DNA from 3 places in the Pelotomaculum schinkii genome. Region 1 is predicted to be linked to each of the others. Evidence: riboswitches for the same ligand, from Rfam matches in the RefSeq annotation. Region 1 holds a riboswitch; each other region holds the start of a gene.
What was found. Region 1 has a riboswitch for cyclic di-AMP ahead of Psch_RS01780 (CAP domain-containing protein). Riboswitches for the same ligand answer to the same signal wherever they lie in the genome.
Positions count from the first base shown of each region.

Region 2: it holds a riboswitch for cyclic di-AMP, as region 1 does, so the genes downstream of both, Psch_RS16560 (LysM peptidoglycan-binding domain-containing protein) here and Psch_RS01780 (CAP domain-containing protein) in region 1, are expected to answer to the same signal.
Region 3: it holds a riboswitch for cyclic di-AMP, as region 1 does, so the genes downstream of both, eam (glutamate 2,3-aminomutase) here and Psch_RS01780 (CAP domain-containing protein) in region 1, are expected to answer to the same signal.

Region 1 is NZ_QFGA01000001.1:358,994-369,747, forward strand. It holds gene Psch_RS01770 (hypothetical protein) at 1-543, shown strand, start outside; gene Psch_RS01775 (hypothetical protein) at 606-821, shown strand; cyclic di-AMP (ydaO/yuaA leader) riboswitch at 1,041-1,274, shown strand; gene Psch_RS01780 (CAP domain-containing protein) at 1,281-2,027, shown strand; gene Psch_RS01785 (aminotransferase class V-fold PLP-dependent enzyme) at 2,240-3,424, shown strand; gene Psch_RS01790 (acyl-CoA dehydratase activase) at 3,480-4,433, opposite strand; gene Psch_RS01795 (acyl-CoA dehydratase activase-related protein) at 4,456-5,559, opposite strand; gene Psch_RS01800 (acyl-CoA dehydratase activase-related protein) at 5,547-6,548, opposite strand; gene Psch_RS01805 (Hsp20/alpha crystallin family protein) at 6,735-7,178, opposite strand; gene Psch_RS01810 (NUDIX domain-containing protein) at 7,375-7,923, shown strand; gene minC (septum site-determining protein MinC) at 7,982-8,611, opposite strand; gene galT (galactose-1-phosphate uridylyltransferase) at 8,901-9,950, shown strand; gene glgA (glycogen synthase GlgA) at 9,943-10,754, shown strand, end outside.
Region 2 is NZ_QFGA01000003.1:91,922-102,675, forward strand. It holds gene Psch_RS16535 (hypothetical protein) at 1-143, shown strand, start outside; gene Psch_RS16540 (aspartyl-phosphate phosphatase Spo0E family protein) at 303-452, shown strand; gene Psch_RS16545 (zinc-ribbon domain containing protein) at 726-1,052, shown strand; gene Psch_RS16550 (ribonuclease HI family protein) at 1,092-1,538, shown strand; gene Psch_RS16555 (zinc ribbon domain-containing protein) at 1,621-2,007, shown strand; cyclic di-AMP (ydaO/yuaA leader) riboswitch at 2,110-2,343, shown strand; gene Psch_RS16560 (LysM peptidoglycan-binding domain-containing protein) at 2,345-3,118, shown strand; gene Psch_RS16565 (5' nucleotidase, NT5C type) at 3,381-3,974, shown strand; gene Psch_RS16570 (FprA family A-type flavoprotein) at 4,295-5,467, shown strand; gene rd (rubredoxin) at 5,512-6,192, shown strand; gene Psch_RS16580 (hypothetical protein) at 6,820-7,017, shown strand; gene Psch_RS16585 (class I SAM-dependent methyltransferase) at 7,034-8,437, shown strand; gene Psch_RS16590 (glycosyltransferase family protein) at 8,833-9,909, shown strand; gene Psch_RS16595 (hypothetical protein) at 10,292-10,754, shown strand, end outside.
Region 3 is NZ_QFGA01000001.1:683,273-694,026, forward strand. It holds gene Psch_RS03295 (ClC family H(+)/Cl(-) exchange transporter) at 1-561, shown strand, start outside; gene eam (glutamate 2,3-aminomutase) at 594-1,862, opposite strand; cyclic di-AMP (ydaO/yuaA leader) riboswitch at 1,984-2,142, opposite strand; gene Psch_RS03305 (ABC transporter substrate-binding protein) at 2,878-3,666, shown strand; gene Psch_RS03310 (amino acid ABC transporter permease) at 3,775-4,428, shown strand; gene Psch_RS03315 (amino acid ABC transporter ATP-binding protein) at 4,443-5,258, shown strand; gene yedF (sulfurtransferase-like selenium metabolism protein YedF) at 5,449-6,057, opposite strand; gene hslO (Hsp33 family molecular chaperone HslO) at 6,178-7,062, opposite strand; gene Psch_RS03330 (nitrite/sulfite reductase domain-containing protein) at 7,205-7,939, shown strand; gene Psch_RS03335 (universal stress protein) at 7,995-8,441, opposite strand; gene idi (isopentenyl-diphosphate Delta-isomerase) at 8,587-9,201, opposite strand; gene radC (RadC family protein) at 9,553-10,230, opposite strand; gene Psch_RS03350 (pyridoxamine 5'-phosphate oxidase family protein) at 10,510-10,754, shown strand, end outside.

The sequences.
Region 1 (10,754 bases):
GAGACCGTTTGCATTGAAGTCCCGAAGGTATACGATTTCTGCTTTCAGGCAGAACGCCGTGAAAACGTCTGCACGCCTTTAGGTAAATGCTGTCCGCCTGAAGGCGCCACGGTCAACTGTATCATCAACTCTGCCGTTTGTTCTGAAGTTGGCAGGAGCACACCCGATCAAACAGGACGGGCAAATGTCACTTTCGCTGTAACGGTCACTTATACCCTGCAGGTCCTGGATGCCGGCGGAATGATAGTTTGCGAGTTTGAAGACCTGATGTTCAGCTTCACCAAAACTGTAGTTCTCTGCGCACCGGTTGGTACCTTTACCAACTGTGAAATTGTCAGTTCCGCATGTACCTGCCTGATTCTCGGCAACCAGATTTGCTGTACTTTCGATCTTTGCTTGGTCATCCAATCCCTGGCTATAGTCAAATTGCTTATACCAAGCTTCGGATTCTGCACGCCGGCCATGTGTGAACAGGTTTCGCCCCAACCCCCGTTCGTCTGTCCGCCTACTCTATTCCCGCCGCAGTGCAAACCGCTCTGCTAAAGAAAGGGGCCGGGCATAACCCCCTTCCCTTCCGGATTGGCATGCACGCAAGGAGGCAAAGGATGTTGCTATATCAGACGCATTTTACTGTAACGGGTCTGGGCGATTTAGAAAAAGTAAATAAGATGAAAAAGACCATTTTATGCCTAGAAGGGGTTAATAAGGTAGAAATAACAGGACTGAACAGGGTAAGTATAACCTATGACCCCACTAAAACAATACCCGGTGTATTCAGTTCTATTATGAGCAGCTTAGGTTTAAGAGCGCCAGGTGGATGAGGAAAGTGCTAGACACGGTAGTTGCCGGGTAGAAAAAGGTTTGGGCTTTTAGAAAAAGCCCTTTCTTTATTTTTCAAATAAATATTACCATCTTACTTTAATTTTCAACTTCTTATATCTATATGGAGATAAAAATATCTCATTAAACTATAGACTCATTCATCGTTTGAAAACGATTTTGTCTATATTGATCATAAAAAATATAATCTGACAGTAATAGTATTAAAAATGCCGAATCCCAGTAATATTTATACTGGGTACGGGGGAACCAATTACTTGGGGTGAATCCCATTTGCGCCATGCGTGTAATATTAGTGTGAAAGAGGACAAGCCTGCCCGTTATTTTTGGTTGAGAGTAGCCATGGGGCGCCACGACACACTAATTTGGCAAAATGGGTAGGGTATCTTTCACCGAACCCGCCAGCTAACCCCGGAGGCGCTAAGAAAGGGGCAATCCTGTTGACAAGCATCAAGCGTTTACTGTTCGTACTCGTCCCTTGTTTATTATTAATTTTGGTCGCCGTACCGGCAGCTATGGCAGCGCCATCAGATCAAGGTGAGGTAAGTTCAAACTGGGGCGATATTTATGGCTACAATGATTACTATGGTTACGGCAATCCAACCGCTACAAATGAGGCCGTACTTGCCGCGACACCAACAACTGCCGCAACGAACCCGCTTCAGTCTTATTGGAACAAGTACTATGGAACTGGATTTAACCAGAAACCGGTCACTACTACACCAACTACACCTACGACCCCAACAACTCCAACAACTCCAACAACTCCTACGACACCGACCACCCCTTCCGGGACCAGCGGATTAACAGCCGACGAGGCGCTTATGTTCGATCTGGTCAACCAGGAAAGGGTAAAAGCCGGACTGCCGGCTTTCACACTCGATCAAAAGTTGACGGAACTGGCCAGGATGAAAAGTCAGGATATGTACCAGAACAATTATTTCAGCCACACATCACCAACATATGGCTCAGCCCTAAACATGGAAAGACAAGCGGGCTATTCGGCCAGGGTCATGGGTGCGGAGAACATCGCCAAGGCGGCGACAACGACACGGGCACATGAACTCTTTATGGGCAGTGAGGGGCATAAAGCCAACATTCTCAATCCCCTCCACGACTCAATTGGTATAGGCGTCACCAAATCAGGCAGCGGGGTAGTTGTCACCCAACTGTTCAGTGGCGACTAAACAACTGACTAAGATTAAAACCTAGAAATTTTATAATCATTATTCTTCAGGATTCTTCAGGCACGCGAGAGCGTGCCTGTTTTTTTTGCTGCCTCCACAGGGAAATAGAAACGAATCATATGATACAGAATAAAATATAGTTATACCAAACAGAATAAACCCTGCCAGCTTTTGAATGAAAACAGGGCCTGGACCAAGAAAGGGGATACAATTTGATTTATTTCGATAGCGCGGCCACCTCCTGGCCGAAACCTTCTAAAGTCTGGGAAGCCATGGAGCACTGTATAAAATTCGTAGGAGCCAACCCAGGCAGGTCAGGACATCAAATGGCACTGGAGGCGGGACGCCTCGTAGATGAAGCCAGAGAACTTCTGGCCGCCCTGTTCAATATCAAGAATCCTGATCGTATTGTATTTACCATGAACGCGACGGAGGCGCTTAACCTTGCCATTAAAGGCTTGCTCAAGGAAGGCCAGCATGTAATCACCAGCTCTATGGAGCATAACTCGGTAACCAGGCCGCTCTATGTGTTACAGGGTAAAGGTGTCGAAGTCACCAAGGTTCCCTGCGCTAAAGACGGCTCGATCAGCGTCAAAGATATTGAGTCGGCTATTAAACCGAACACCGCTGCCGTAGTAATCACACACGCCTCAAACGTTACCGGGACGATAATGCCGATCGGTGAGATTGGCCAACTCACCAAGAAAAAGGGACTCTGTCTGATTGTTGACGCCGCTCAAACAGCCGGGGTTTTTGACCTGGATGTTTCATTCATGGGTATAAACCTGCTTGCTTTTCCGGGCCATAAAGGGCTGTACGGGCCTACCGGAACAGGTGGCCTTTATATCGACGAGAGGCTGGAGTTGACGCCCCTGAAAGAAGGAGGCACAGGCAGTTATTCAGAGGCGCCCGGACAACCGGAAGTATTGCCGGAGCGTTATGAAAGCGGCACGGTTAACTCGGTAGGTATTGCCGGATTGGCGGCAGGTTTAAAATTTATACGGATGGAAGGGATAGACAGGATTAGAAAACACGAGATGGACTTAACCAAGCGCTTCCTGGAGGGAGTTTCCGGACTGAAAGGTATCACGTTGTACGGACCGGAAGAGCTTTACAACCGCGCGCCTGTCGTATCATTCAGCCTGGAGGGAAAACCGTCCGGGAAAGTGGGGTATGCGCTGGACCAGCAATATAAAATAGCCTGCCGGGCAGGCCTGCACTGTGCGCCTGATGCGCACAGGACCCTGGGTACCCTGGAGCAGAGACTGGTACGCTTCAGTTTTTCCTATTTTAACACTGAAAAAGAAGTTGACTTTGCCATTCGTTCTTTGGCCGAGATTGCTGAGATACCGCCCGGGGAGTTTAACAAGGGCGAGGATAAATCTTGCGGCTGCTGAAATTTGGCGAAAAAACCGGTATCAAAAACTCGATTCTCATCGCCTTTTACCGGAGCTAAATTACGTCCCATTTTGCACAGCGGGATCCCCAGCGGCCAATTACTTTTTCATTCTCATAAATCTCAACTATCTCGCATACATTCGAGCACCCGTTACAGTCAAAGCTTCCAGTGCGATAGGGAAGACCGGTTACAGCAAATCCTTTAAAACTGGTACTATTACCTCCCGCTGTCTTTTCCTTGGCCAACTGCGCGGCTCCGATTGCACCCATTATATTAAAGTATTCGGGTATAATCACCGGCAAACCCAAGGCTGTTTCAAAGGCCGTCCTAATCCCCACATTGGCGGCAACACCGCCCTGGAACACCACCGGAGGTAATATTTCCTTGCCTTTGGCCACATTGTTAAGGTAATTGCGAACCAGCGCGTCACACAGCCCTTTAACAATGTCCGGGAGTCCATAACCCATTTGCTGTTTATGAATCATGTCCGATTCGGCAAAAACAGTGCAGCGCCCGGCAATGCGCACAGAGGCTTGGGAATTAAGAGCAAGTTCGCCAAAACTGGTAATGGGGATGTTGAGGCGGGCAGCCTGCTGATCCAGAAAGGAACCGGTTCCTGCGGCACATACTGTGTTCATGGCAAAATCAGTAACGATGCCATTCCTCATAATAATAATTTTGGAATCCTGGCCGCCTACCTCCAGTACTGCCTTGACATCCGGCACAAGCATGGAAGACGCGACGGCATGGGCGGTAATCTCATTTTTTATAACATCGGCGCCCACCATAACTCCTGCCAGGTAGCGACCGCTGCCGGTCGTACCTGCGCCGGCTATCTCAATGTCCGGCGGCACTGCCGCCGCCGCTTCTTTAAGACCTTCCTGGATAACCTCTATAGGTCTGCCCATGGTACGAAGGTAAAGGCCGGTTAGGACATCTCCGGCCTCGCTCATTACAACAATATTGATACTGACTGATCCGACATCAATACCTAAATATGCTTTCATAACAAGTCCTTCCTGTCACTGTTTAACCAGTTACACAATTTGTTCTCGCCTGCAGGAGTTTTTTCCTTCTCAGCAGGTCGGTAAATGCCTCCAACCGGGTAGACATGCCTGCTTTCCCGGTCTGCTCGTCCAGGAAAAAAGTAAGTACGGGAATATCATAATCCCTGCTGACCCTGGGCAGGATGGTGCGGGCGACAATTTCCGGGATGCAGGTAAAGGGGGCCAACTGGATCATGCCATCAAACCCGCGCTTGGCGCAAAGAATGGTGTTGCCGATTGAATCCCGGCCGTGTCCTCCTACCAGTTCAGGGAGATAGGGGGCGGCGGCTTCTTTGACGGTCATTCCTTCAGTTGTTTCATTCCAGGTGTTGTCCCTGGTCCAACCTGTGAGGAACATAGATCTTTCCACTTCAACCCCCAGATTGCCGAGTGTTTCTTCAATCTCCAGGTTGCTGGCAGGTTCCAGTAATACGTAGATTTCCCCAACAATACCGACCTTCAGTACCATACGTTGGGGGTCCTGCGGGATATTTTTCAGGGCTTCCAGAGCAGCCGCTTCAGCTTCCATAATTTGCGGCGTGGTGTAAGCCTGGTCAATCCACTCAAGCGCCTTGCGGTAGACCCTGGAGGTGTTGCCGCTGGTTAGTTCGCGCGGTCTGGTCACATGGCTCATTTTTTCTACGTTGTCCAAAGCCTGTAGTTTGCGCCAGGCCCGCTTTATATGGGAAATGATGCCCCTTATGGAAACACGCGCTTTGTTAAGCGCCAATACGTTTCTGATGAAGTTTAAAGGGTAATGGCGGGGTGGTTCAAATACTATCATTTTGATATCATGACCAATGTCTTTTAGGATCTTGTGATGAAGCATGGCGTATTCCCCTGCCCGGCAAGGGCCCACACCGCCTGTCGTGACAATGGTATCGGCGCCCATTTCAATACATTCCAGGTAGGTTCCCATCAGAATTTTTAGTGGAAAACAGGCAAATTCGGGTGAATACCGCACGCCAAGATCGAGCGTGCGCTTGCTGGGACGCGGGGGGGCCACCACTTCGTTGCCGAGGTCCTCCAGGAGCATTTTAAATGTTCGCCACGATTCACCCATTCTTGGAAAAGTTACTTTCGGCATGCAAGCGCCTCCTTCCTGCGCCTGACCATATCAACGAATGCCTCCAGGCGGGTGGTCATGCCTGCTTCTCCGGTTTGCTCATCAATCATCAGGGTCATAAAAGGAATATCACTGTGTTTTTTGGCTTCCATTTCGATTAATTTATTCAACAGGGAGTCAGGGCCGCAACCGAAGGCTGTTAAGTGCAGGACCCCGTCAATTTTGTTCTGGTTAAAAAGAAAGTGGGCCGCCTTGAGCGCCCTGTCACTGAAGGTCCAGAAAAGACGTTTTGGCAGGCTGCAGTTTTTCTGAAGGGCAAGTAAGGCCGGGTGAATATTTTCGGCCGTGATGACTTTAACCCCATACTTCCTTAACTTATCAATCAAATTCACGCTGATGAAACTGTCGTAAATAGCATAGGGATAACCAAGTACGGCAAACTTCAAACCGGACTTGGCAGAACCGTCAAAATCCGCCCCCCCGGCCTGGTTCTCCAGGAAATCCATGGCCTGAACGGGGCTCCATCCTTTTCTCAAAAGTCTGTTATAGCGGTGCAAAACCCCCACGGCTTTCAAATATGCAAGGAGTACCGATAGTATTGGCGCTCCCAGGCGCTTACCGATTTCAAGGTACGCTTTTACAACCGCAAAGCGGCCTTGTCTTGTATCCATGCGGACGTCGATAATAGGCGGTACATTCTTAATAGAATACCGGATCATATCGGGCAGGCCAAGAAATTTGGGACAGTAAACTGTCCTCCGGTTAAGGCAGACCACCCTTGGGATATAAAGGTAATCGACCTTGTCTTTAATATCCATAACATGACCGTAGAATAGTTTAACAGGTACACAGGCGTCAGCCAGCGCCTCACGAGTCCCTTGATCTAAAATATTTTTGGTGGTCCTGCCGGATGTCACTACCTGGACACCGAGTTCATTGAAAAAAGTCCGCCACATAGGGTAGTAAAGATAATATAAAAGAGCTCCCGGAATGCCAACCTTAATAGTCACACCGGTCACAGCCTCCTTAGTTGATATTGAGTTCTTATTACTATACTGGCTGCGGGGATGGGTTATGCCCGTTCCTTTTTCGTTTAAAATTCTATATGTCTAGGGAAATTCCTCCAGCAAAAATCAACAAAAAATGAGCCTTGACAACTAAAAAGGCCGCCACTGCCGGGCGGCCCTTTTGTTTTTTTATTGTATTTTAACCCGGTGCATTTTCTTTTGACCTCTTTCAGTCTTAGGCATCCGGATCTCCAACAGTCCGTTGTGATAGTTGGCCAGGGTTTCTTCGGGTTTTACCTCCGCCGGCAAGGGCAGCATCCTGCTAAAAGTACCATAGTATCTCTCAGAGTGGAAGATGTTATCTTCCTCAACTTCTTTAAATCTTTTCAACTCGCCTTTTAGGCTCAGTGTGTCAGGAGTTACCGCGACTTCAATATCATCCTTGGACTCAATACCGGGTAGTTCAGCTGTTGCAACAACCTCCTGATCTGTCTGGTAAAGGTCAACTCTCGGTCCAAACTGTTCGGTACCAGTCATAAGACCCCGTCTTAAAAAATTGTGATCAAAAATTTTGTTCATCTGGTTACGCAAATTGCTGATTTCCCCAAAAGGATCCCAACGTACTATACTCATTTTTTCACCCCCGGATTAATGTTTTAAATTAATATTTTGCAAATTGCTTATATTTATACCTGTATGAATGCTCGGCGCCATATAGATATTTTGATATTGAGGAACGTCTTTGCGGAGTATATTGGCAGGCATGGCAGGATAATGATACCAGTGAGGCGAATAAGTAGGAGCAAAACAATTGTGTACTGGAGTGATTATGATAAGCGATCTTACCGAAAAAGTTCTTCGCTCGAATATAATATACCGTGGTAGAATTCTAAACCTCAGGGTTGATACAGTAGAATTACCCGACGGTCGTACGGCAAAAAGGGAGATTGTGGAACACACGGGGGCCGTGATCATCGTCCCGGTAAAACAGGATGGTCAGCTGCTTCTGGTAAGACAATACAGATCCGCTACCGGCAGGACCGCCCTGGAACTACCGGCTGGGAATATCGAACCGGGAGAAGAATTGGAGTCAGCAGCCCTGCGGGAACTACAAGAGGAAACAGGTTACAAAGCTAAAGAGTTAGTCAGGTTGTGCAGCTTTTTCAGTACTCCCGGTTTCTCTGATGAGGAATTGCACCTATTCTTTGCATCAGGCTTGACCCTTCTAAACCAAAACCTTGATGACGACGAATTTGTTGAGGTGTTAACGGTACCCTGGGAAAATGCAATTCAGATGATCTGGTCGGGTGAAATCTGTGACGCCGCGTCAGTGGCCGGTATTCTGGCCGTGGACAGCTATATGAAAAACCGGCTGTGAGCAAAATGCTCCGCCGGTTTTATGGTCAAACTAGCTAAAAATCATTCTTCGCATGATCTTATTCAAAAACAAATTCCTTGCCGGACAAGCGGGCAGTACGGCAGTAACCGGCATGCTGTCCGGTAAGGTCGGGAGTAAACCTCTTGCCCGCAATGCTCAATACCGTTGGAGACAGCCGCATGGCCACCACCTTGGCGGAGCTGTTTCCATCAATACCTGCATGGATTACCCCCCGGCAGTTCCCCAACACCAGCACGTTGCCGCCTGCCATCACCTCTGCGCCAGGGTGGATATCGCCCAGTACAACGACATGTCCCGCATAAACGATACGCTGTCCCGAACGCAGTGAACGCCTGACCATGAGCGCTGCTTCACCATCACCAACCGGCGAAGGAATTGCGCTCTGGCTCTGGTACGGCCGGGCCGCTTTAGAGCGTGTCACAACACTGCCGTCAGGGTTGGGGACCATTCCGTATTGCCGGCAGATATCCTCAAGCTCATCCTTTTGGCTGGTGGGGATTTTTTGGTGCATGTCAGCTATGGAAAACTTGGCGCCGCTAAAAAACCCCCTGGCCGACTCCATCTTTGAGCGCAGTGTATTTTTGATATCTTCAAATTCCCGGCTTGGGTCAAGGACAATTACCAAGCCGTTCCTTGTTCCTTTAAAACTAACCATTTGACTGCCCAAAGGTAACCGCCTCTTTCCACAATTTTCTCAACACCTTGTTTTAATTCGATTTTGCTTGACTTAATCCTTTAAAATTCAGAAATATTATCAATAAAAAAATCGCACCCTGCATAAAAAGATCACTTTTGCGGCAATCTCAATTTAAGTGCACTTAATTGTCCCTTGTGCCCGGCAAAAACAAATGGATCAATAGCGCTACATAGCTGGTAGTAACTGGTTCACAATTGATTTTGTGGCTGACTATAATGTTTAGTGTCAAATTTAAGCTTATTTTGCGGGAGGTACTAATATGTCCGAATGGAGGAAGGACCCCATCGTTGACCGGTGGGTTGTCATCGCCACAGAACGCTCCAAACGCCCTTCCAACTACAAAGAGATCAGGGATGAAAAGAGTTCTAACGAATGCCCTTTATGTGAAGGCCACGAAAAAGAGACCCCTCCGGAAATAATCGCATATCGCGAACAGGGAACCGGCAGGGACACTCCCGGCTGGTGGATGCGGGTAGTGCCAAACAAGTTTCCCGCAGTTGACATCGAGGGCCAACCCTACCTGCAGGAACGCGGTGTTTACCAGTTCATGCGCGGGGTGGGCGCGCATGAGGTTATCGTTGAGTCAACCAAACATGAGCCCGGGCTTGATACGCAATCAGTGAAACAGGTGGAGGAGGTTGTCTGGGGCTGGCGTGATCGATCCCTGGATCTTCGCAAAGACCAAAGGTTGAAATATATTCAAATATTTAAAAACACCGGCCCCACGGCCGGCGCTTCACTGGAACACACCCATTCGCAGCTGATTGCGACACCTCAGATACCAAGCGAGGTCAATGCGGAAATAACCGGGATGAATGAATACCATAACCGCCATGGCAGATGCGCGCTGTGCGATATCATCGCGCAGGAGTTGAGGGAAGGGGAAAGACTGGTTGCTGAGAACCGGCATTTTGTCTGCTTTGCGCCTTTTGCTTCACGTTTTCCCTTTGAAACCTGGATTGTCCCTACTGAACACCAGTCCGATTTCGGGCAGATCAGAGCACAACAGGTGCAGGACCTGGCGGCTATGCTCAGGTCTGTTGTTCGCAAAATGACCTTGATGATTAAGAACATACCCTATAACATAGTGCTGCACACATCACCCGTTAACGTACAGGATGACCATGGAAATTATCACTGGCATCTGGAAATACTGCCCCGCCTGACTACTATAGCCGGTTTTGAACTGGGTACGGGATATTATATCAACCCCACCCCACCTGAGATAGCTGCCCAGGCCTTGCGAGAAATACAGGAATTCTATCCTTTACAAAAAGAATCTGAATTGGAGGTAGCCCGGTATGTTTGATCGTCCCTTAAAAATCCTGTTAGTATCCTCAGAAGTTGTCCCGTTCGCTAAAACAGGCGGACTTGCTGATGTAGCCGGTTCGCTGCCTAAGGCACTTGCTTTGGTTGGAAATGACAATGCCGGCAATGACGTCAGAGTCGTTATGCCCCGTTACCGCCAAATTGAAGGCGCTGCCTACCGTCTTGATTTTCCCGTGCACTTTAAGAACCGCTATGAAACCGCCATTATTAAAGAAAGTTCTATTGAATCTCACTACCAGGGCGCACATAAAACAATTCCCGTGTATATGGTTGAAAACTATCATTACTTTTATCGTGATAGAATGTATATGTTCGATGATGAGGCGGAGCGGTTTGCTTTCTTCTGCCGGGCTGTCCTGGAAATGCTCCCCAAGTTGGAATGGCAGCCTGATATCATCCACTGCAATGATTGGCAAAGCGGGCCGATACCACTTCTTTTAAAAACCCACTACCGCCAGGATCCTTTCTACAACCGGATAGCTACGGTTTTCACCATTCACAATCTGCAATACCAGGGTAATTTTTCGAAAGATACCTTAAAACTGCTGAACTTAGGGGAGGAATATTTTCACCCGGACCTCCTTGAGTTCTTTGGCAGCGTTAGCTATATGAAGGCCGGCATTCTGTATGCGGATATCATCAACACCGTAAGCCGCACTTATGCGGCAGAAATTCAGCGACCCGATCTGGGTGAAAGAATGGACGGGCTGCTCCGTAAGCGCTCTGCCGACTTGTTTGGCATTGTTAACGGGATTAACTACCATGAGTTTAATCCGCGGACAGA
Region 2 (10,754 bases), on a different contig from region 1:
TTGCCCGCAGGCGCAAAATCAGGAAAAGGTACTATTGGAGCGGCATGGAACTGCGGCCGAAGAAATTTATTGGGGCGGTGACTGCCGGCAAGATCAGGGATCTGCTTCGCAGGTTGCCGGAGACTATGAGGAGCCGGTATTAGTACGGGGTCGGAAAATTTTAATTGGGGGTTACAAAATCCCAGGCCGCTTAGTAATTAATTACAATTTATTTAAAATATTTCAATGTTTTTTCTTGGTTATGCAGGATTCTACAATGACTGTCGCGAAGTTACCAGTAATAAGTCAAAGGGGTGGGGATCATGCACTGTTCAGAATTGCTTGAGGAAATTGAAGAACTGCGATCGGAGATGTACAGCTTGTTCAGTTCCGATGCTGTCTGCGCCAGCTTGTTGGATATCAGCCAACAGCTTGATGATTTAATTGTCCGGTACTATCGCCGCGTTGCATGAACTTAGCGAGGCGTCTCCATTTATAGCTGCGTCTCTTTTTGCCGCCGCAATTTGAGCATCAATATTACAGGCTCAATCCTTTCACCTGGCTAAAATTAACAATAGACCGAGCCTTCCTTTTCCATCCCTTGCTTTTTAAGCCTCCGTTGGTATAATATAATTATCTTGCTTGGGCTTTTTAAAGTTCTGCTCTTCTTCCCGATACAGGTATGAGGGTTAGGATTTTGTAATGTTCCGACAGGCAAGAGAAACCGGGAAGGGAGTGTTTTTTTGATGTTGGAAGATAAATTGCTTACCTGTAAGGAATGTGGTAGGAATTTTATTTTTTCAGTATCCGAGCAGGAGTTTTATGCCGAGAAAGGCTTTGAACATGCCCCCTCGCGCTGCCAGGAGTGTCGCCTGGCCAGAAAAAATAAAAAAAGCGAAGCCGGTTTCAACAAGGGGGGGTACAGCCAGTTTTCAGCGAACAGGTCCATCCGCGAAACTTACGAGACCGTCTGTGCGGAATGCGGTTGCGTCACCGAGGTTCCCTTTAAACCAAAAGAAGACCGTCCCGTATACTGCCGGCAGTGCTATATTCAGAAAAAGCAGAAGTACTAATAGATCGATAAGGAATCTCCCAGCGGGGTGTTGTGCCAGTTGAAAGTATTTGTAAATATTGACGGGGGCAGCCGCGGCAATCCCGGGCCCGCTGCAGCCGGTATGGTTATCACGGATGGGGAAGGCGGGCTGATTGCCACCAAAAGCAAGTTTCTGGGCCCTAAGGTCACCAATAACTTTGCTGAATGGAGCGCCCTGGAGGGGGCGGTCACGGCCTTGATTCACCTTGCCGGGCGGCAGGATGGTTTGGAAGCGGAAATCCGGGCCGACAGCCAACTGGTAGTGCGCCAGTTTAACCGGCAGTACCGGATTAAGGAACCTGCCCTGAGGGAAATTGCCGAGAGAGTGTGGAAGAGCCTGGCGGCGGCGCCGGGGTTGAAGATAATATTAAAGCACGTGCCCAGGGAAGAAAACACCGCAGCCGATGCAGCGGTTAACAGAGAACTGGATAATTACGAGAAGTGGTTGGAAAAAAACAATAAATAGTTCGAGATTTGCTGCGTCCAAAAAGGAATTGCAAAGCCTTTATTGAATAGTTCCTGAAAAATAAAATAAAGGAGGGTGTCTTGTGGAAATTTTAAAAAAGGTCAGCGAAGGCGCCAAGTCGATCAGCGAAGGCGCGAAATCCATTGGCAAAAAGTCCAGCGATCTGGTCGAAACAGCCAGATTGAAGATGGAAATTTCAAAGCTGGAAAAAGAAATGGAAAACAACATCACCGCGCTGGGGAACCTGGTCTACCTGCAGTATAAGGGCGATGAAGGTCTTGCAGAGGAAATAGACCGTCTCCTGCTAAGCACCAGATCTTTGGAGTCTGATATCGCCGACATTACCGAACAAATCGTAAAAATAAACCCCAAGCCGCCCGTCTGTGCCAGCTGCCATGAAGAGCTGCCGCAAAATGCAAAATTCTGCTGCAACTGCGGAGCGAAGGTCCCAGAAGCTCCTGCTGAATAAAAATCCAACCCCCTTAATGGGGGTTTTTTTGGGAATGTGGTTGGAGCTGTGGGCAAATTGCTAAATTTTGTTCATGGTCAAGCAGGTGTGATGGCGGGTATAATTGAAAAAACGCCGAATCCCCGTATAGCGGGGTACGGGGGACTTATTTAAATGGGTGAATCCATAAAGGTAGTTAGCAGCCGGTAGTCAAAAAGTCAATATTTGAAGGAATTCGCTTTAGCAAATTCCACAAGCGATCCGGCTTCCGACCTCCGACTGCCGACGACCGAATTGGTAGGGTATCCTCTAAACCCGAACCCGTAAACTAACCCCGGAGGCTTAAGGAGGGACACATATGTCAAATGTTACCCGTGCGCTCATGGGCTTTTTTATTTTAATCGGAGCCCTCATTCTTCCCACCGCAGCTTTTGCCGCCAGCCATACCGTTACCAAGGGGGAAAGTCTCTACATTATCAGCCGCAACTACGGAGTCTCTGTTGATGCCCTGGCTCAAGCCAATGGAATTACGGGTACGTTAATTGAAGTAGGCCAGAAACTCGATATTCCAGAGAGCGGCCAGTCATACATAGTCCGGTCGGGTGACACTCTTTACCAGATTGGCTCAAAGTTTGGCGTGAATTACCAGGAAATCATGTCGGCCAACGGGCTGGAAAGCGACTATCTCTACCAGGGTATGGACTTGTATATACCCTCTTCCTACGGGGGAAGCAGTGAAGTCAGCAGGGGCGGTCTGACTACGAGGGCTTCGGCCTGGGAAGTTGACCTGCTGGCACGGTTGATTACCGCGGAGGCTGACGCTGAGCCTTATGTCGGTAAGCTGGCAGTTGGAGCGGTTGTCTTGAACCGTACCAGGGACGCCAATTTTCCCAAATCAATATATGATGTAATTTATCAGTACGATTCCGGTACCTACCAGTTCGAGCCGGTGATGAACGGCTGGATCGAAAGGCCGGCTACTCCCGATTCAGTTCGGGCGGCCAAAGCCGCCCTCAACGGTTGGGATCCTACCAACGGAGCAGTTTATTTCTTCGCGACCTATGTAACGAATCCGTGGCTGTGGTCCAGGCCTTTGAGCGGTATCATCGGGACCGTCGCGTTTACTTACTGATTAGCTGTCGACTATCCAGCCAATGCAGGCGCGAATTCATTCGCACAAAAGTTTAGATGCCGGAAGTTTGGCGTTGGCGCGCCGGGTGCGATTGAAATCGCACCCACATCGCTAAGCTTTGATCCTCTGCCTGTGCCCGCAATAGCGGCATGGAGAACTACTCTGTGTTTATCTGGATGCCTGTTGAACAAAGGCAGGAAATCTCAGCGGGGCAGGAGAATATACTGATGAAAGAAATTTTGTCGGCAGGTGGGGGGACCAGATGAGGGTTGGCGTTGATATAGACGGGGTCCTGGCAGACAGTCTGCCCCTATGGGTTAAAGAGCTTAACGATTATTTTAAACAGAATAAGAGCCTGCAACAAATACAATTGCAGGACGTATGCCGGACCTACGGGATTACCGGGGAAGAGCTGCTCGGCTTTCTACATGACCGGGGCAGGTTTTTAATGACTTCGCCCCCGCCGCTTCCCGGGGCGTCGTATTACCTCAACCAGATCAAGAAAAGCCACGATATTTTTATTGTTTCCGCCAGGGATGAAAAATACGGCAGGGAAACCAGAGATTGGTTGCATAAGAACAGCCTGCCCTTCGATGAGATCCTGCTCCTGGGCAGCCATGATAAAAGAGAGGCCTGCCTTACCAACGACCTGAACGTACTGATTGAGGACACGCTCAAAATCAGCGTAGAAGTAAGCGCGGCTGGAGTTCCTGTGCTGCTGATGGATGCCCCTTACAATCAGGGCGTCCTGCCGGGGCTGGTTTATCGTACCTATTCCTGGCAAGAGATCTACCGGACCATTGCTGACGAGCCACATTGGTTTGACCGGGTTTTCTCAAAAGAGGTCAGCTTCTAAAATTGCAGGTACAAATTCATTTGCAAATTTAACTTGAAAAAATTGGTTATTTTACACGTATAGGGGACAAATATGTCCCCTATACGCCATTTTTCTCCGGCTCCCTGCTTGCCTGGTTTTTTATCTCTTTGCGCATTTTAATAGTTTGTTAATCTTTTTGTAAGGGCCAATTAATTTTCTTGGTATATTTTAAACAGAAGGTTATAGACATGCATTTTTTAACCAGGAGAAATTGTTAATGTCCCAGGGAAGCCTGTGACTCAACGTTAACGGCGGGAAACATTAAGGTAGGGCAAGATACTTTACAGCAGGAGGTCATCATGAAATCGGTTGAATTAAAAAACGGAATCTACTGGGTTGGCGCGATAGACTGGGACTTGCGCTATTTTCACGGCTATATCACGCCACGGGGGTCAACCTACAACGCCTACCTCATTGAAGATGAGAAGACTGTGCTGGTCGATATGGTCAAGCATTACAAGGCTGAGGAACTGCTCGCCCGGATTAAGGATGTTGCAGACCCTTCCCGAATAGATTATCTTGTGGTGAACCACATTGAACCGGATCACTCCGGAAGTTTTCTAAAAGTGTTGGAGGCGATGCCCCGGCTTAAAATTGTGACCTCACCCAGGGCCAAAAAAGGGCTTGAGCGCTATTACAAAAAGGAGTTCGATTGTATCCTGGTCGACTCCGGCGACGAACTAACAATCGGGAAGCGCACCTTGAAGTTCGTGCATACGCCAATGGTGCACTGGCCTGACAACATGGTCACCTATATCCCTGAAGAGAAGGTTTTGTTGCCGAACGACGCCTTTGGTCAGCACATCGCCAGCGCCGCGCGTTTTGACGATGAAATCGGTTGGGACATTGCTATTGAAGAAGCCGGCAGTTATTACGCCAATATTGTCTATCCCTACGGCGACCAGGTGAACAAGGCCCTGGACATCGTGGGCCAGCTGCCGCTGGAGATGATCGCTCCCAGCCACGGGGTGATCTGGCGCAGCTACATCCCGCAGCTGCTCCCCGTTTATCGCCGGTGGGCCAACAACGAAGCGCCGCGCAGGGCCCTGATTGTGTATGACACCATGTGGGGTTCCACGCAGAAAATGGCGCTTGCGCTGCAGGACGGCCTGGAGAGCGCCGGGGTGCCTGTCTCAGTGCGCTGCCTGCAGACCAACCACATCTCCCAGATTGTCCCCGACGTGCTGCATTCCCGTGCTGTGTTCATCGGCTCACCCACGTTGAATAACGGCATGCTGCCTTCAGTCGGCGCTTTTATGACCTACCTGAAAGGCTTGAGACCCAGGAGAAAACTGGGCTTTGCCTTTGGCTCCTACGGCTGGGGCGGTCAGGGAGCCAAGGAAGTAGCGGCGGTAATCAAAGAAATGGGCTGGGAAACGCCTGAAGAGCTTATTAATATTGTGTACAACCCGGATGAAAGCGAACTCGAAGCAGTCCGGGAAGCAGGCAGAAAGCTCGGTGCAATGCTGTAATTGCTGTAATTAAAGAAAAATTTATTGCAAAGGAGTTATGTCGAATGAATGAAAAAGCTCTATTTAAATTAACCTACGGCGTGCATGTGATCACCTCGAAAAAAGGTGACCGGATCAATGGTCAGATTGCTAATACAGCCATTCAGATAGCCTATGATCCGATCACCGTTACCGTCAGTATCAACAAAAATAACCTGACCCATGCGTATATCAAGGACAGCAGGACATTTGCAGTCTCAGTCGTCGGGCAGGACGCGCCTTTGTCCCTGATCGGCCAGTTTGGCTTTAAATCCGGACGGGATGTGGACAAGTTTGAAGGGATCAATTACAAACTGACTCCAAACGGTGTCCCCTATGTGACGGATTACACCTTGTCCTACATGGAAGCGGAAGTGCTGCAGGAAGTTGACGCCGGAACCCACACCATCTTTATCGGCAAGGTGATCGGTGCGGAGGTCTTACAAGAAGGTACCCCGATGACCTATGCCTACTACCATGAAATCAAAAGAGGGAGCGTCCCCAAAACCGCCCCTACTTATAGTGCGCTAAAGGAACCAAAGCCTGTATCGGAGAAATACGTCTGTTCCGTCTGCGGCTACACCTACGACCCGGAACTTGGCGATCCGGACGGCGGCATAGCGCCGGGAACGGCCTTTGCCGACCTGCCGGAGGACTGGGTCTGTCCGGTCTGCGGAGCGGGCAAGGGGGATTTTGAGAAGGCCTAAAAGGCAAAGTCCTAATAGGGAAAGACAGAGAACCCGCTGTTTAATTGTTTAAGATAAGAAACAGTTTATGTAGAGTAATAAAGAAAAGCCTCTTGGGCTTTTCTTTATTGGTGGAGACGGTAAAGAATTCCTCCGTAGGTTTGATATTAGACCAAGTCGTCAATAGACTGAAATAAGTATTTTAAATTTATTAAACTGGTGTGAGTTTAGGTAGAAATAAGTACTCGAAAACCTGTATTTTTTAATAACAGAAATGTTAGGGGATTACTTATGCGTTAAAAGCTGTTATAATACAAAATATGAAGTCCTGACAAAATAATATATGGTAATATATGGTTTTAACAATGCTGTTGATGTCAAGAGAGCTTCCACAATGACTACATGCTTAGTATCCAGCTCTGGCAACAACTAGTCAGTTATAACCGACACCTCTCCCCATAGTGAGAATAGGGTGGCCGATGCAACTCATAATATCACCTGGACTATATGTTATTGCCAGGTTAGAACTTTATAGGGTGGGGCGTATAGCACCACCTTTTACTTTTTTCAATGTAAATTTATTAGTTAAATGGGATGGTGTTAGGGCTTTACTAACCAATTTGCGAATTTAATTAAGGGGGAGTAATAATGGGGAAAAAATATTTAAAGTTGATTGTAATGGGTGCTATTTTAGCAGTTTCTATTCCTCAAGCTGCTTATGCTTATATTGATCCCAGTACCGGCAGTTACGTTATGCAGGTTTTGTTAGCAGCAGTGCTCGGGGTTTCTTTTGTTGTAAAATCATATTGGAATAAGATTAAAACTTTTTTTCGAAAAGGCCATTAGATGTTAAAAATTTTGAATGGGGGCTATAAAGATAAAGGAAATTAACAAAATCCCATCTTCATTTAGGGATCCCAGTGGTTTTCTTTTTTTGCAAGATGGAATGATTTTTCGTCAAGTAAATAAGAATTATCAGGAACATTATGAGCTATTGATGACTTCAAATCTCTATCAAACCCTTGTAGAGGCCGAATTAATTGTTCCTCATATTGAAACAAACATTCAAGCCCCAATGCCCGATATAGCATATAAGATAATTAAGCCGGAAGCTATACCATTTATATCCTATCCTTACGAATGGTGTTTTAGCCAGCTAAAAAATGCAGCACTGGCTACTTTGCAAATTCAAAAAACAGCATTGAATTTTGGTATGTCTTTAAAAGACAGCAGTGCCTATAATATTCAATTTAAGAATGGAAAACCAGTTTTGATCGATACGCTGTCGTTTGAAAAGTATCAAGATGGAAGACCTTGGATAGCCTATAAACAATTTTGTCAACACTTTTTGGCACCACTTGCCCTGATGAGCTATTGTGACATCAGGTTAAATCAGTTGCTGCGAATTTACATGGACGGCATTCCTTTGGATTTGGCCTGTAATGTGCTTCCATTTAAATCCTGGTTTAATTTTTCCTTGTTATCCAATATATATTTACATGCTTCCACCCAAAAGAAATATGAAGACAAACCAATTAATGTTGAAAATAAAAATATAAGCCGAATAGGTTTATTAGCGATACTTGATAATTTGGAGTCGGCTGTTAAAAAGTTAAAATGGGAACCGTACGGTACGGAATGGGCTGAATACTATGATGACAATAACTACTCTTCAGCAGGCATTAATCATAAGAAGAAGCTTGTGTCTGAATTTTTGGAACTGATTAATCCAACGTCGGTTTGGGATTTTGGCGCTAATACCGGGTTATTTAGTCGCATTGCTTCAAATAAAAGAATACCGACGTTGTCATTTGACATTGATCCGGCGGCAGTTGAAAAGAATTATCTAGAATGCATAAATAAAAATGAAACTAACATTCTTCCGCTTCTGCTTGATTTAACGAATCCAACCCCCGGTATTGGATGGGAAAACACGGAAAGAGCATCATTATTACATAGAGGACCAGCACACACAATTTTTGCTCTTGCACTGGTTCACCATCTGGCAATTTCAAATAATCTGCCGCTGCCTAAAATTGCTCACTTTTTTAGCAGAATGTGCGAATACCTAATTATCGAGTTTGTTCCCAAAAGTGATTCCCAGGTGCAAAGGCTTTTAGCAACAAGGGAAGATATATTCCCGGATTATAACCAAGAAGCTTTTGAAAAAGAATTTAGTGAATTCTTTAGAATAAAACAAACTGATAAAATCATAGAATCCGAGAGAACATTATACCTAATGCGAAATATTACTAGCAATGATTAGGGTTTTGAAAAATGTACTGGAATGTATTGTTCAAACATTAATTCCTGAAAATATATAGAGGTATATATTGAAGATGGATTTCGAATTGGTTTGCGGTTTAACTAATAGAATTAAATATCACAAAGATTTTGTATCCTGAGATTGCTGTGCAAACATGGGCGTTACAGCTTGTAATAGCAGTCTTTTTTTGTCAGTCCTCTAACAGATAAAAATGGTATATATATATAAGACAAATGAGCAGGAGCCATGTGGATTTGTGTAGAATAATCAATATTAAGAATCACCTGGGAAATGTTATGTAATTACTATGACTGGCAGGTGCCATGTTGTTATATAAGGGAATTGTCTGTTTATCTCAAATAGACTGGAATTACCTTAAGCAAAGGGTTCATCATTTGATGACGGGTCTTGCAGGGAAAGGTTTGCAAGTACTGTTTATTGAAAATACAGGTGTGCGCAGCCCGAGACTCAGTGATTTGTCAAGGGTGATGCACCGTATAAAGTGTAGTACTGGTCAAATAATCCAAGATATCCCACCCGGCGTTAAAATATTCTCACCCCTTGCTGTGCCTTTACCTTACAACTCCATAGCAATTAGGTATAATCAGTCTTACATTTCCAAACACATAAAGAAGTTCTTACATGCAAATAATCTTCAACCCTCAGAGGTTATATTTTGGTCCTGTTTGTCCACCCCTGTTGCTCTGTCATTAATGAAAAGGTGCGCTTGGGGTGCGACCGTTTACGATGTAGTTAGTGATCCCAAATATATAGAACCCAGGCTTGGGCCTTCTGAACAGATAATGTTAAAACTAACAGACTACACTTTTTTTGCTTCAGCCACCTTATTGGATCAGTATCATAGTGCAACAAAAAACCCGTTATTATTTGAGGATGGGTTCAACTTAGAATTAAGAAATAGCACGGCTCTAATTACCGAAATTGAGCAACTACCTCAACCCAGGCTGCTCTATATTGGAGGCATAAATAAAAAATTACAGGTTGAGGCTATAACAAAACTTGCTCAACATTTCAAAGGTGGTTCCATTATTCTCGTGGGGCCACTTTCTGATGGTGTAGAAATACCAACGTCGAAGAATATTCATATTTACCCACCATGCAATAGTTACAATGATCTTGCAGGATTTTTACGAGCTGCCGATATTGGGCTTATACCCTACGTTCAAGACCGGTATGCCGGGGCTATGCACCCGGCGAAAATCAATGAATACTTGGTATTTGGTCTTCCGATAGTGGCTACATCAACACCTGAACTTGAAAGGCTCGCAAATTTATGGGGGGATGGTTTTTTTTATTTATATAACGACCCCCTTGAGGTTTTGAAGGCTACAGAGAAAGCACTGATTTGTGATAATGAAGCGTCTCGAATAAAAAGGAAATCCTGGGCTTTAAGTAATGACTGGGATGGGCGAATATCCAGGCTTATGGAAATACTTGAACAGAAAATATAGTTCCCGTGCATTCTTTTTATTTCCCTAGCCTCGATTTCCACGCACTGGATTTCGATGGTTGATTTGGCTGTTTCAGCTATTCAGTGTTCATGATTTTCAGCATTTTTTCACCAAAGGTGTTAGCAATATCGATTACTTAAAATGCCACAGCTATCATGCTAAAAATATTGCGCCCAAGTGTCGGTGATGTATTAAACCTTTATCTATAAGAAATTACGGAATCACCCTTTTGCTCCTTGACAATTTGGCATTTTTATAGCATATTAAAATTGCTATGATAAGTAATGGAAATTGGCTAACGCCTGAACAGCAATTTTTTCTTTCGCCGGAAAAGCCTTTGCATCGTCAATACGAGGCACTGCGCGCATATTTCGTGGAGAAATTGCCATCGGATCAGGTGGCTGAGCGCTTCGGATACTCACCTGGCGCCTTCCGCGTACTTTGCAGCGAATTCCGCCACAACCAGGAACGGCAAGACCGCTTCTTCAAAGATGTACAACGTGGCCCTCACGCAGCCCCTAAGCGAGACCCGATCAGGGAACTGGTAATCAGCCTGCGCAAGCAAAACCTCTCCATATATGACATCCAGCGGGAACTGGCTGAAAGGGGCACAGAGATAAGCGTCAATGCCTTAAGCATCCTTCTGCGTGAAGAAGGATTTGCGCGGCTCCCCCGCCGGCGGGATGATGAGCGACCGGATGCGAAAAGAACCGATGATGCACCGGTGGCTGATGTGCGAAAATTGGATCTTTCCCCCCGCAAATTCCGGACGGCTTTTGCTGGTCTGTTTCTGTTCATCCCACTGTTGTGCGAGATAGATCTCCAGGGAGTGGTAGAATCCGCTT
Region 3 (10,754 bases), 320 kb from region 1:
GTTATCGGAGCGCTGGCCGGAGCTATATATGGCAATATGCTCATAGTCTATTTTCATATTGATCAACATTTCTTTAATAATTTTGTTGTTTTGGCCATGGCTGCTTATTTCACCGCCATTGTCAAGGCGCCGGTGACCGGCAGTATTCTAATTACTGAAATGACAGGTTCTTTTGACCATTTATTAGCGCTAATCATCGTTTCGGTAACTGCCTATATGGTTAGTGATATCTTAAAAACCGCGCCAATATATGAAACATTATTGGCGCGGTCGCTGGTTAAAAAGAATCACAATATTTACTCCGGTTGGGACAATAAGACCCTGATTGAAGTTGCCGTATGTCTTGGTTCAAAGCTGGAAGGCAAAAGAATAATGGATATCGCCTGGCCGCCTCACTGCCTGCTGATAAGTATTAAGCGGGGCGAAGCCGAAATTATCCCCAGGGGAAATACAAAAATCATAGTCGGTGATTATCTATTCGCGCTTGCCAATGAAAATGAATCGGCAGATATAAAAGAAGCATTGTCTCTCATGGCAGGGACCGCTCAAACCATGGAATAGATAACAATACCGTGCCAGGCGGGTGTAATCATTTATTCTCCTTCGGGCAGGCAACGGTAGTCCAGCAACCTGTTTTCCCACGTACGCATCCTTACCTTACCGTCTCCTTGGTTCAGTATATAAGGAGGCATAACAGGAGTTTTTCCGTAACCGTTGGGGGCATTGATAATGTATGTCGGGACGGCCAAACCGGAAGTATAGCCGCGCAGTTTTTCCATAACTGCAATACCCTCGTCCACAGACGTAATAAAATGGCGTGTACCCTTTACCGCTTTAGCTTGAAAAATATAATAGGGCTTGACCCTTATCTTCAAAAGTTCCTGGTTAAGTTTTTTCATAACGTGCGGGTCGTTGTTTATTCCTTTTAAAAGAACCGCCTGATTCCCTAAAACCACACCGGCTTCAACTAGTCTATCGCAGGCCTGCTTGCTCTCCGGTGTAATCTCCCGTGGATGGTTAAACTGCGTATTAATATAAATTGGGGGATGTTTCTTAAGAACCTCACATAACTCCGGTGTGATTCGCTGCGGCAAAGTGACAATGGTCCTGGTGCCCAGACGCTTTATTTCCACATGCTTGATATTATCCAGTTCACCCAGCAGCCAGTCTATCTTTCTGTCGCTTAGAAGCAGCGCGTCGCCGCCTGTGATCAGGACATCGCGAATTTCCTTGTTTTCCCGGATATAGTCCAACGCAGCCATTAGATTCTGATGTGGCTTGTGTTGATCCACCTCGCCGATATTCCTGCGCCTCTGGCAATGGCGGCAGTACATGGCGCACTGGTTGGTAACGTTGATAATCAACCGGTCCGGATAGCGCCTGGTGACGCACGGCGCTGGGGAAGTGAATTCCTCGGCCATGGGATCGACATAACCGGTACTGTCCATCTCATCGATAGAAGGTACCGATTGCATGCGGATCGGGTCGTGGCTGCAGTCTCCTTCCATCAGCGAGGCATAGTAAGGTGATATTGCCCATCGATAACGCATCCCCACTCTTCTAATATGAGTGCACTGTTCATCATTAAAGCCAAATAGCCGGGCTAGCGTAAATACATCTTTGATCCGGTTGGCCATCTGCCAGCGCCAGTCATGCCAGTTTTCTTCGCTGGCGTCGAAATAACCGAGCTGCCTTTCCTTGTTAAAATTAATCATTTCCTGCATATCAAAACCGGTCTTTATTTCATCTTTTTTTTCCAGATAATCATTAATTCTCTTTTTTAAATCATCCGCCCGTTTAAGCGCAATAGCCTGTTTTTCTTCGTTCGTAAATTCGAATTTCTCAATAGAAGGTATGGACATCACAAGTATCTCCTTTCAAATTTTATTTGTAATGCAAGAAATAAAGTGCAGAAAACCCCCGGAGCATACGTCCGGGGGTTAAAAGAGGTCAAGCAAGTCAAAGGCTGGTTGTAGACCGCCTGTTTCCTCCCTTTCAACGCTTACGAAGTTAGCTGACGGATTCGGGCCGAAAGAGTAGCCCTACGATGCCGACAACACGTTGGAGTCTGGTCGAGCACCGATTCACCCCGTAAATTGGTTCCCCCGCTTCTTTTTATGAAGAATTAAGCGAATTAGGAGCAATATTAAATTCAAGATATACTGACAACAGACAACTTATATCATTCAATAAGGTTGCCTGTTGTCAGTATATCATAATAAATTTTCCAGGTCAATCTTATATTGACGTTCTTATATTGACGTTCTATTAATAATTAACCCCAGTGGTGCAATCAAGGCTGATATAATCACCATGGAACTATAAGAAATAGTTGCTGCTCCCCCAAAAAAATTATATTATTGCAGCTATTCCCCAAACTCCATACATGCCTCCCGGTCATAAGTTCCGAACCGGCATTGATACAATGAAGGAGTCTTAATAACTGTTAGACATGCTCTGAATTATACATACCCTCCTTTGTAAAAGCCAGGCGCCATCATAAATTTGGGAATCTTTTGTTTAATCAGGCGATTTGCTATATTGACCAAGTAATCTAACTATGATATCATAAAACAACCAACAACTTGATTATATTAATAAAGTTGTCTGTTATTGTGTGTCACGCTAACTATTTTTCCCCATTGCAAGTCAAAGTAAGGTGAAATTCATAAAATTTTAGAATGTAATCGGGATATCCCCTGGTTATTTAAAGCTTATATCAAGTCAAGGCAGAATAGGTTAGCAAAACAAGCTAAAGCCAGTTTGCCAAAGTCCCAGGGATATTCCTGGGTTTTATGTTTTAAGATGCAAGTTTAAGGAGGTGGACAAGAGGACCAGCTTATAGAAAAAAATTATTATGGGAGGCGAAATCATTTTATGATACGGAAAACCCTGTTACACGCGATTCTGGTGGCCATGCTGGTATTCGCCGTGGCCGGCTGCGGCGGATCTAAAGAAAGCGAAAATCCAACTACCGGCGAGCAGGTTAAAGAAACATTCAGTTGGTCCTGTTCCGGCCAATACCGCCCGTTTAACTATTATGACGAAGGCAATAACCTGACCGGCTTCGACGTGGAAATCGGCAAAGCCCTGGCTGAAAAAATGGGCCTGGAGCCAACACCTGTTACGGCGCCATGGGACAGCCTGATTAACGGACTGCAGGCCAAGCGGTATGACGCCATTCTAGGCAGTATGACTATAACCGAGGATAGAAAGCAACAGGTCGATTTCTCAGACCCCTATTACGTTTCCGGAGGCCAGCTCTTTGTCTATAAGGAATCTGGGATAAAAAGCGTAGCAGACCTAAAGAAAGATACCAAGATCGGCGTGCTCACCACGAGTACTTATGACGAAGAAGCAAGAAAATATTCACAAAATATTATTAACTACTCAAGTGACGAGACTGCTCTGCGTGACCTTGACGCCGGCCGCTTGCAGGCTGTCATCACCGACCGCTTTGTCGGCAAACTTGCCATAGATGAGACCGGACTGAAAAACATCGAAATGGTCGGAGACCTCCTGTTCGTGGAGGAAATCGGTATTGCCTTCCGCCAGGAGGATGACACTTTGAGGGAAAAAGTAAACAATGCCCTTAAGGAAATTAAGCAAGACGGTACTTATCTGGAAATCAGTAAAAAGTATTTTGATCAAGACATCAGTAAATAAAAGGTTAGACAACCTTTTATTCTTATATTGCCGGCATGCTATTCATACTAGAGGGAGGGGACACGCCCAGGCGGGTTCCCCTTCCCTAGAAAGTTGGGGGGTGTTGACTTGCATTTCTTATCCGATCTGATAACCTACGGACCGTTTTTTTTCAAGGCCATGCAGGTTACGGTACTGCTGACAGCCGCTTCAATAACTATAGGTATGGCCATCGGTCTGTTGTTTGCCCTCCTCAAAATTTCCAAGCGAAAATTATTTAACCGTATTGCGGATATTTATATAGGTTTAATCAGGGGTACACCTCTAATTGTACAGCTTTTCTTCGTTTATTTTGGCCTGGCTGAGATTGTGGACTTCGGCCAGTTTTGGTCGGCCTCAATTGCCCTGGCGGTTCACAGCGGCGCTTACATTGCGGAAATATTCCGGGCCGGCATACAGTCCATAGATCGCGGCCAGATGGAAGCGGCTCGCTCACTGGGTATGAGTTATCCGCTCGCCATGCGCCGGATCATCCTGCCTCAGGCATTTAAGCGCGTTATCCCACCACTTGGCAATCAGTTTATCATTGGGCTCAAAGACTCCTCTCTGGCAGCCTTTATCGCCATGGATGAACTATTTCACCTGGCACAGAGGTTTGCAGCTTCTACCTTCCGTTCAATGGAATTTTATGCCATGGGTGGTCTCTACTACCTGTTTCTGATTACTATTTTCACTTTAGCTGTTAATGCCCTTGAACGGCGTCTTAAAGTAGATGAAATTTAAAGGAGGTGTTTTATTTGATAAAAATTAAAAACCTCAACAAACATTTTGGCTCCCTGCATGTACTACGTGACATTGACCTCAATGTGGGGAAAAGCGATGTGGTTGTTATCATCGGCGCCAGTGGCTCGGGAAAAAGCACTCTATTGCGCTGTATTAATCTCCTTGAGGAACCCAGCAGCGGAGAAATATGGATTGAAGGAAATATAGTGGACCGTCGCAAAAAAAACCGACTTAACATCCTGCGCCGGGATGTAGGGATGGTCTTTCAGCACTTTAACCTGTTTCCCCATTTTACCGTGCTTGGTAATATTACCGAAGCGCCTGTGCAAGTCCGCCAAGTGGATAAACAGCAAGCATATGAGAGCGCCATGGCATTGCTGGAAAAAGTAGGCTTGACTGATAAGGCCCATGCCTACCCATCTCAACTGTCAGGCGGCCAGAAACAGCGGGTGGCTATTGCCCGGGCCCTGGCTATGAAACCCAAGGTTATGCTGTTTGACGAACCGACTTCGGCCCTTGACCCCGAACTGGTGGGAGAGGTATTGGCGGTGATGAAGCAGCTTGCCGCCGAGGGCATGACCATGATTGTGGTATCCCATGAAATGGCCTTTGCCAGGGAGGTAGGCGATTGGTTGGTTTACATGGATGAAGGTAAAATTGTGGAAGTCGGGCGCCCGGAACAGATTTTCGAGGAACCCCGTCACGAACGGACAAAAACTTTCTTAAGCAGGGTTAGAGAACCGAACAATTTTAGGAAGAGAGAGCCCCGGCTTTTCACTCCCCGGACAGGTAAAGGAGAAAACCGGGGACTGGCCACAGACGCAGTTTAATGCAGACGGGACAATTCCGGGTATCATCACCACCAGGAATTGTCCCATCTATTCACAACCTGGACTTTCATGTATATTAAGACAAAACAACTGCACGTATTATGGTAAGCTGCCTAAAGAAAGCGTCACTGACCATAATCTCCTAATTCTGGTCAGTGACACCACAGAGATCTGCTGCTTTCCGAAAACACTACCCCACAGTAATGACCTTGCCCGGTTCAATAAGTCGACTGTTGATATCGTACATATTGGAGACCACTCCAACGGCCAGCTTTTCTTTCAGCTTGTAATAATTCAGGCAGGTACCGCAGACCAGTATTTCCGTCCCCGCAAGAGCCAGCTTTTGCATTTGTTCCAACACCGGTGAGCCTTCCAAAGCCAGGTACACTCCGGTATTAAGAAGAAGCAGCGCTTTGGCTGACTTTTGTTCAGCGAGCGTAACCATCAGGCTTTTCATCAGGACTTCACCCAGGTCGGGTGAACCCTGACCAATGGCGTTGCTTGTTATAAAGTACACCGCCCTGCCTTCTTCAACCTCCGCCACGACTTTCTTAGCGGGGTCCGTAGCGGGGACCTCCCCTCCTGTTCCACCGATGATCAGGTGGTAGGCGCCGTCCTTCTCCTCGACCTCTACGCTGCGTCCGGCATTCCCGGCAAAACGGGAAACATTTTCCCTGGCAGCGTCATTATCGACGATTACAAGAAGGGGCTCCACCCCTACTTCTTCCAATGCCTTTTTGGTGTTAATCACTGGAGCGGGGCAGGCCAACCCCCGGCAGTCAAGCACCTTCACGGTCATAGAATCTCTTCCTTTGCTTAATATATTAGATTATATGGAAGAATTCAGGACTTGCAATAAAATACCTTCATTATTTTAATAGAAAATATTTATCATTAGACCGTGTGAAATGTAAATTTATTATGACCTCTGGCTTGCCGTTTTCAAGATAGCCTCCAGCTCTGGAGCTGCGAAGATATGCGTACGGCCGCAAAAGTGACAGCGAACCTCGGCCTGCCCCTGTTCTTGTAAAATTTTTTGGATCTCCTGTTGGCCCATGGCGACAAGAATATCTCCAATTCTTTCATGCGAACACCTGCATTTGAAACTCAAGGGGACTCTTTCCAGGTAATGTACCTTTAGTCCCCCGACAGCTTCAGCAACAATTTCCTCGGGGGGCAAGCCACGGGCAACCAGGGTGCTGACCGGCGTCAGCTGGCTGATGCTTTTTTCCAACAGGGTCAAGACCTCCTCCTCCGCTCCTGGAAAAAGCTGTACAATCAAACCACCGGAAGCTCTAACACCGCCGTCAGGGGCTACCAGTACCCCGAGCGCCACTGCTGAAGGGGTTTGTTCGGAAACTAAAAGGTACTGGGCAATGTCCTCGCCGATTTCGCCGGAGACAAGCTCCACACTCCCGGTAAAGGGTTCCTTTAATCCCAGGTCCTTGGTAACGTATAAAACGCCTTTCCCGACCGCTGCCCCCACCGGCAGCTTCCCGCCGGCTGCATGCTCAAGGTCGGTATGGGGTTCCTGGACATAACCCCTGACTTCACCGGCTGCGTTCGCGGTTACTATAATTGCTCCAAGCGGCCCGTCCCCGAAGATACGCAGGGTAATAAGGTCCTCGCCCTTTAGGTTCGCACCCAGCAGCAGGCCGGCTGTCAACGACCGGCCCAGGGCGGCGCTGGTCACTGGCCAGGTATCATGCCTCTTTCTTGCTTCTTCAACCAGATGAGTGGTAGTCGCGGCAAAAACCCGGAACTTGCCGTCTTCCCCGACTCCCCGTACCAGATAATCCTCCATACCATACTCCTTTATTTTGCCGTTCTATGCTGACTCTTTCGTGTATACTTTCACCATTTTACCATGAACCTACTAACATCATACATAGCTTGCTGATTTTTTGAGAAAATAACAGCAGAATAATGCCAGGGAGGTAACCTGAGTGGCAGAAAATCAGGAAATGTCAAATAAGCTTGACGAAAGGTTCCAGCACAGCGCGCCCAGGCGAGATCTTATGGAAAAAGGAGCCATTCTGCAGCGGGACGGCTCCTACGCCATCGCTCCCCATATCCCCGGGGGAGTAATCACCGACCCCGAATTGCTGATTAGAATCGCCAACGTAGCAAAAAAATATAACTGCCCGGCCTTAAAAGTCACGTCTTCCCAGAGAATAGCCATCGTTGGACTAAAAGAGGAAGATATAGATGCAGCCTGGCAGGACCTGGGTATTGTCCCGGGAGCCGCCATCGGGCTTTGCGTCCGCAGCGTCAAGTTCTGCCCCGGGACCACCTTCTGCAAGCGGGGTCAGCAGGACTCGGTAGGTCTCGGCAGCGAGATTGACAACCGCTACCACGGTATGACCCTGCCCTCCAAGTTCAAAATCAGTGTGAGCGGCTGCCCCAACAAATGCATGGACTCCATGGTGATTGACTTTGGGGTGGTGGGTATGCCCAAGGGCTTTACCATTTATGTAGGGGGAAACGGCGGACTCGACCCGCGCTTTGGCCAAAAGCTGATTGAGAGCCAGACCAGCCAGCAGGTGCTGGCCTTACTTGACCGCACGATTGATGTATATAAGAAAGAAGCCCGCACCAACGAGCGCCTGGGCCGGTTTATCGACCGAATCGGCTTTGACCGTTTCCGCGAAAAAGTTTTGGAAGAATCGCTGGTCCATTAAAAGCAAAAAACCCGCAGGTTTGACCTGCGGGTTCCATTTATACCGGCTTATTCCGCTAGTTCTTGGCCACCAGGACCATGCGCTTGGCGTGGTGAATGACGTAATTGGATACACTGCCCAGGAATAACCTGTCCAGGATGCCCCGGTTATTAGAGCCTATAGCGATAAGATCAGCCTTAATCTCTTCAGCGTACCAAACCAAGGTTTTGCCGGGATTTCCTTCCAAAACCTTGGTAGTCACGGCAAGCCCTTCCTCCTTTACCCTGATGGCAGCCTGTTCCTGTAACTTTTCAAAATACAGACGGGTATTATCGTAAAAGAACTTGGTAATCGAGATATTATCAGGAGGCAGCATATCGGGAGAAGATATATAGAGAGGTATATCCAATACTGATACAATAAAGATTTCCGCTTTGTTATTTCTGGCCATCTCAATTGCAGTTTCAAGAGCTTTTTGTGAAAGTGCACCGTCGTCATAACCGACCAATATCCTTTGAATCATAAGCAATGCCTCCTTTGAGATAGCTGCTGGTTAACTATTATCTAAGCAAAGAAGGAATTCCGCTTATTTAAGGGACATTCCTTCTTTTAAAGTTAAAATATTTTTTGATTTTCGAAGCTGATTAATCGGATATAGCGGTTAGAAGTTAACCCATGCTTTCGATAAGTTGCGGCTTCACAGGCGGCAGAACGGAATCAAGAATCTCATCAACCTGCACATCAAATTTCCACTTGTCTACAAATTGACCTTTTATATTTTTATCAAGAAGTTTTCCCAGAGCAATTTTAAACCATGGCGTATATATTGCCGGGTTTTTTTTAATATCTTCCCTTAAAATATCCTCTGAAATCCACTTGTAATCAGCTACCTCTGTTACATTTATTTTTGGTGTTCCATCCCATTTCCCCACAAAAATATGATCGTATTCCTCTTCCGTCAGGCCATTATCAAACTGGGCTTTATAAATAAATGCAAAAGATTTCACCATTTTAGTATCAAAGCCCATCTCTTCCTGAAGTCTTCTATGCGCGGCTTTCTCCAAGGATTCACCTGGCCGCGGATGACTACAGCAAGTATTCGCCCACATCCCTGGACAATGATATTTATTCTCAGCACGTTGCTGAATTAACAATTTACCCTTTGAGTTGAAAATAAAGATTGAAAACGCCCGGTGCAGCTTTGGGTTCTTATGAGCATCAATTTTCTCGGCGATTCCAACCGAATTATCATTTTCATCTACTAAGATAACATATTCCTTCACCAGTTCCACCTCCAGATACCCTAGATTATACCTGAATCCGTACTGCTTTGAAATACAAATATCCATATAACATTATATGGGATATTATTAATAAGTATGCAAATAAAGCAATTTATGTCGTATAGTGAATTTCAATTTATTATTTTAGCTTATCTTACTATCAAAAAATGAAAAAATGAAATATTTGTTTTTAATTATTTTAATAGGTTATGCTGATTAATAGTACGGATACAAGCTGCATAATAAAAAAAGCCGTCCACTGCTTGATAACTAAAGAATGAGACGGTTTTTCATTAATCGTTTTTTCGCATTATCATATGAAAACTAGTAACTGTCCCAATGTAATTAATTTCATATGAATCCTTTCTCTGCGAAACTAAAATATCTGTCTCCAGCAACAATAATATGATCCGCTACATGCACAGAAATTGCCTCCAGCGCGGCAATTATCCTTTTAGTAATCTGCAAATCGGCATCCGACGGCCGCATGGAGCCACCAGGATGATTGTGGGCCAAGATCACACTGTTCGCCTGATGCCGCAAGACCGTTTCAACAATGATTCTTGGATACACCGGTGTCTCATTGATAGTCCCTTCATGGACCAGCACAGCATAATTGACTCTGTTTTGTGAGTCCAGGCAAATAACATAAAACACCTCGTAAGTGCGGCCCGTAAAAAGCGAAACAGCATATTCACCAGCTTTAGTAGAACTGCTCAATACCGGCTTCTCACCCCATTTACCCTTGAAATATCGCCGGGTCAAGGAGGGAATGATTGAAAGAAGTATTGCCGTATTTTCACTTACTCCGCAACGTTTGCATATATCTTTAGGATCTGCTTCAAATATGTTGGCCAGTGAACCAAACTCACCGATTATTTTATGCGCCAGTTCGTTGGTGTCCTTCATTGGTATACAATAAAACAACAGGAGTTCCAGTACTTGATGGTCTTCGAAAGAGTCCAGTCCTTCCGCCAGATACCGGCCTTTCACTCTCTGCCTGTGCCCTTCGTGCAATTTCTTCCCCATAATAATACCTTGTTTTTCTATCAGATTACATAATCACTATTATTATAAAACATTTCCATATTTTACTTCAACCATATAATTTGGATTCCATTCGGCACATCTCATATTTTTGATTATGGATATAATTTTTGTATGTATCTCATTCTTCGTATCTATTTCTCCATTTTAATACGCCTAATTTATAATTGACATATTGTGATACAATATCTAATATGAGAGTAAAATAAAGTTTAAATAAAAGGAGATGCCTATAAGTGGAAGAAGTACTAAAGTTTTTAAGTGAGAATAATCCGTTCTATTTTGCAACAGTTGATGGCGCCAAGCCGAAAAGTAAGGCCGTTTGGCTTTTTTATGTGTTATGAGAACAAGCTTTATTTCGGCGCAGGTAAACATAAAAAATCCTATCAGCAAATTTTAGCAAACCCCTACGTTGAAATTTCCACTACAAGCGCTAAGGGCGAATGGATTCGCATTAATGGCAAGGCCGTTGTTGATGATAGAGAAAATGCTCTTGAGAAAGCATT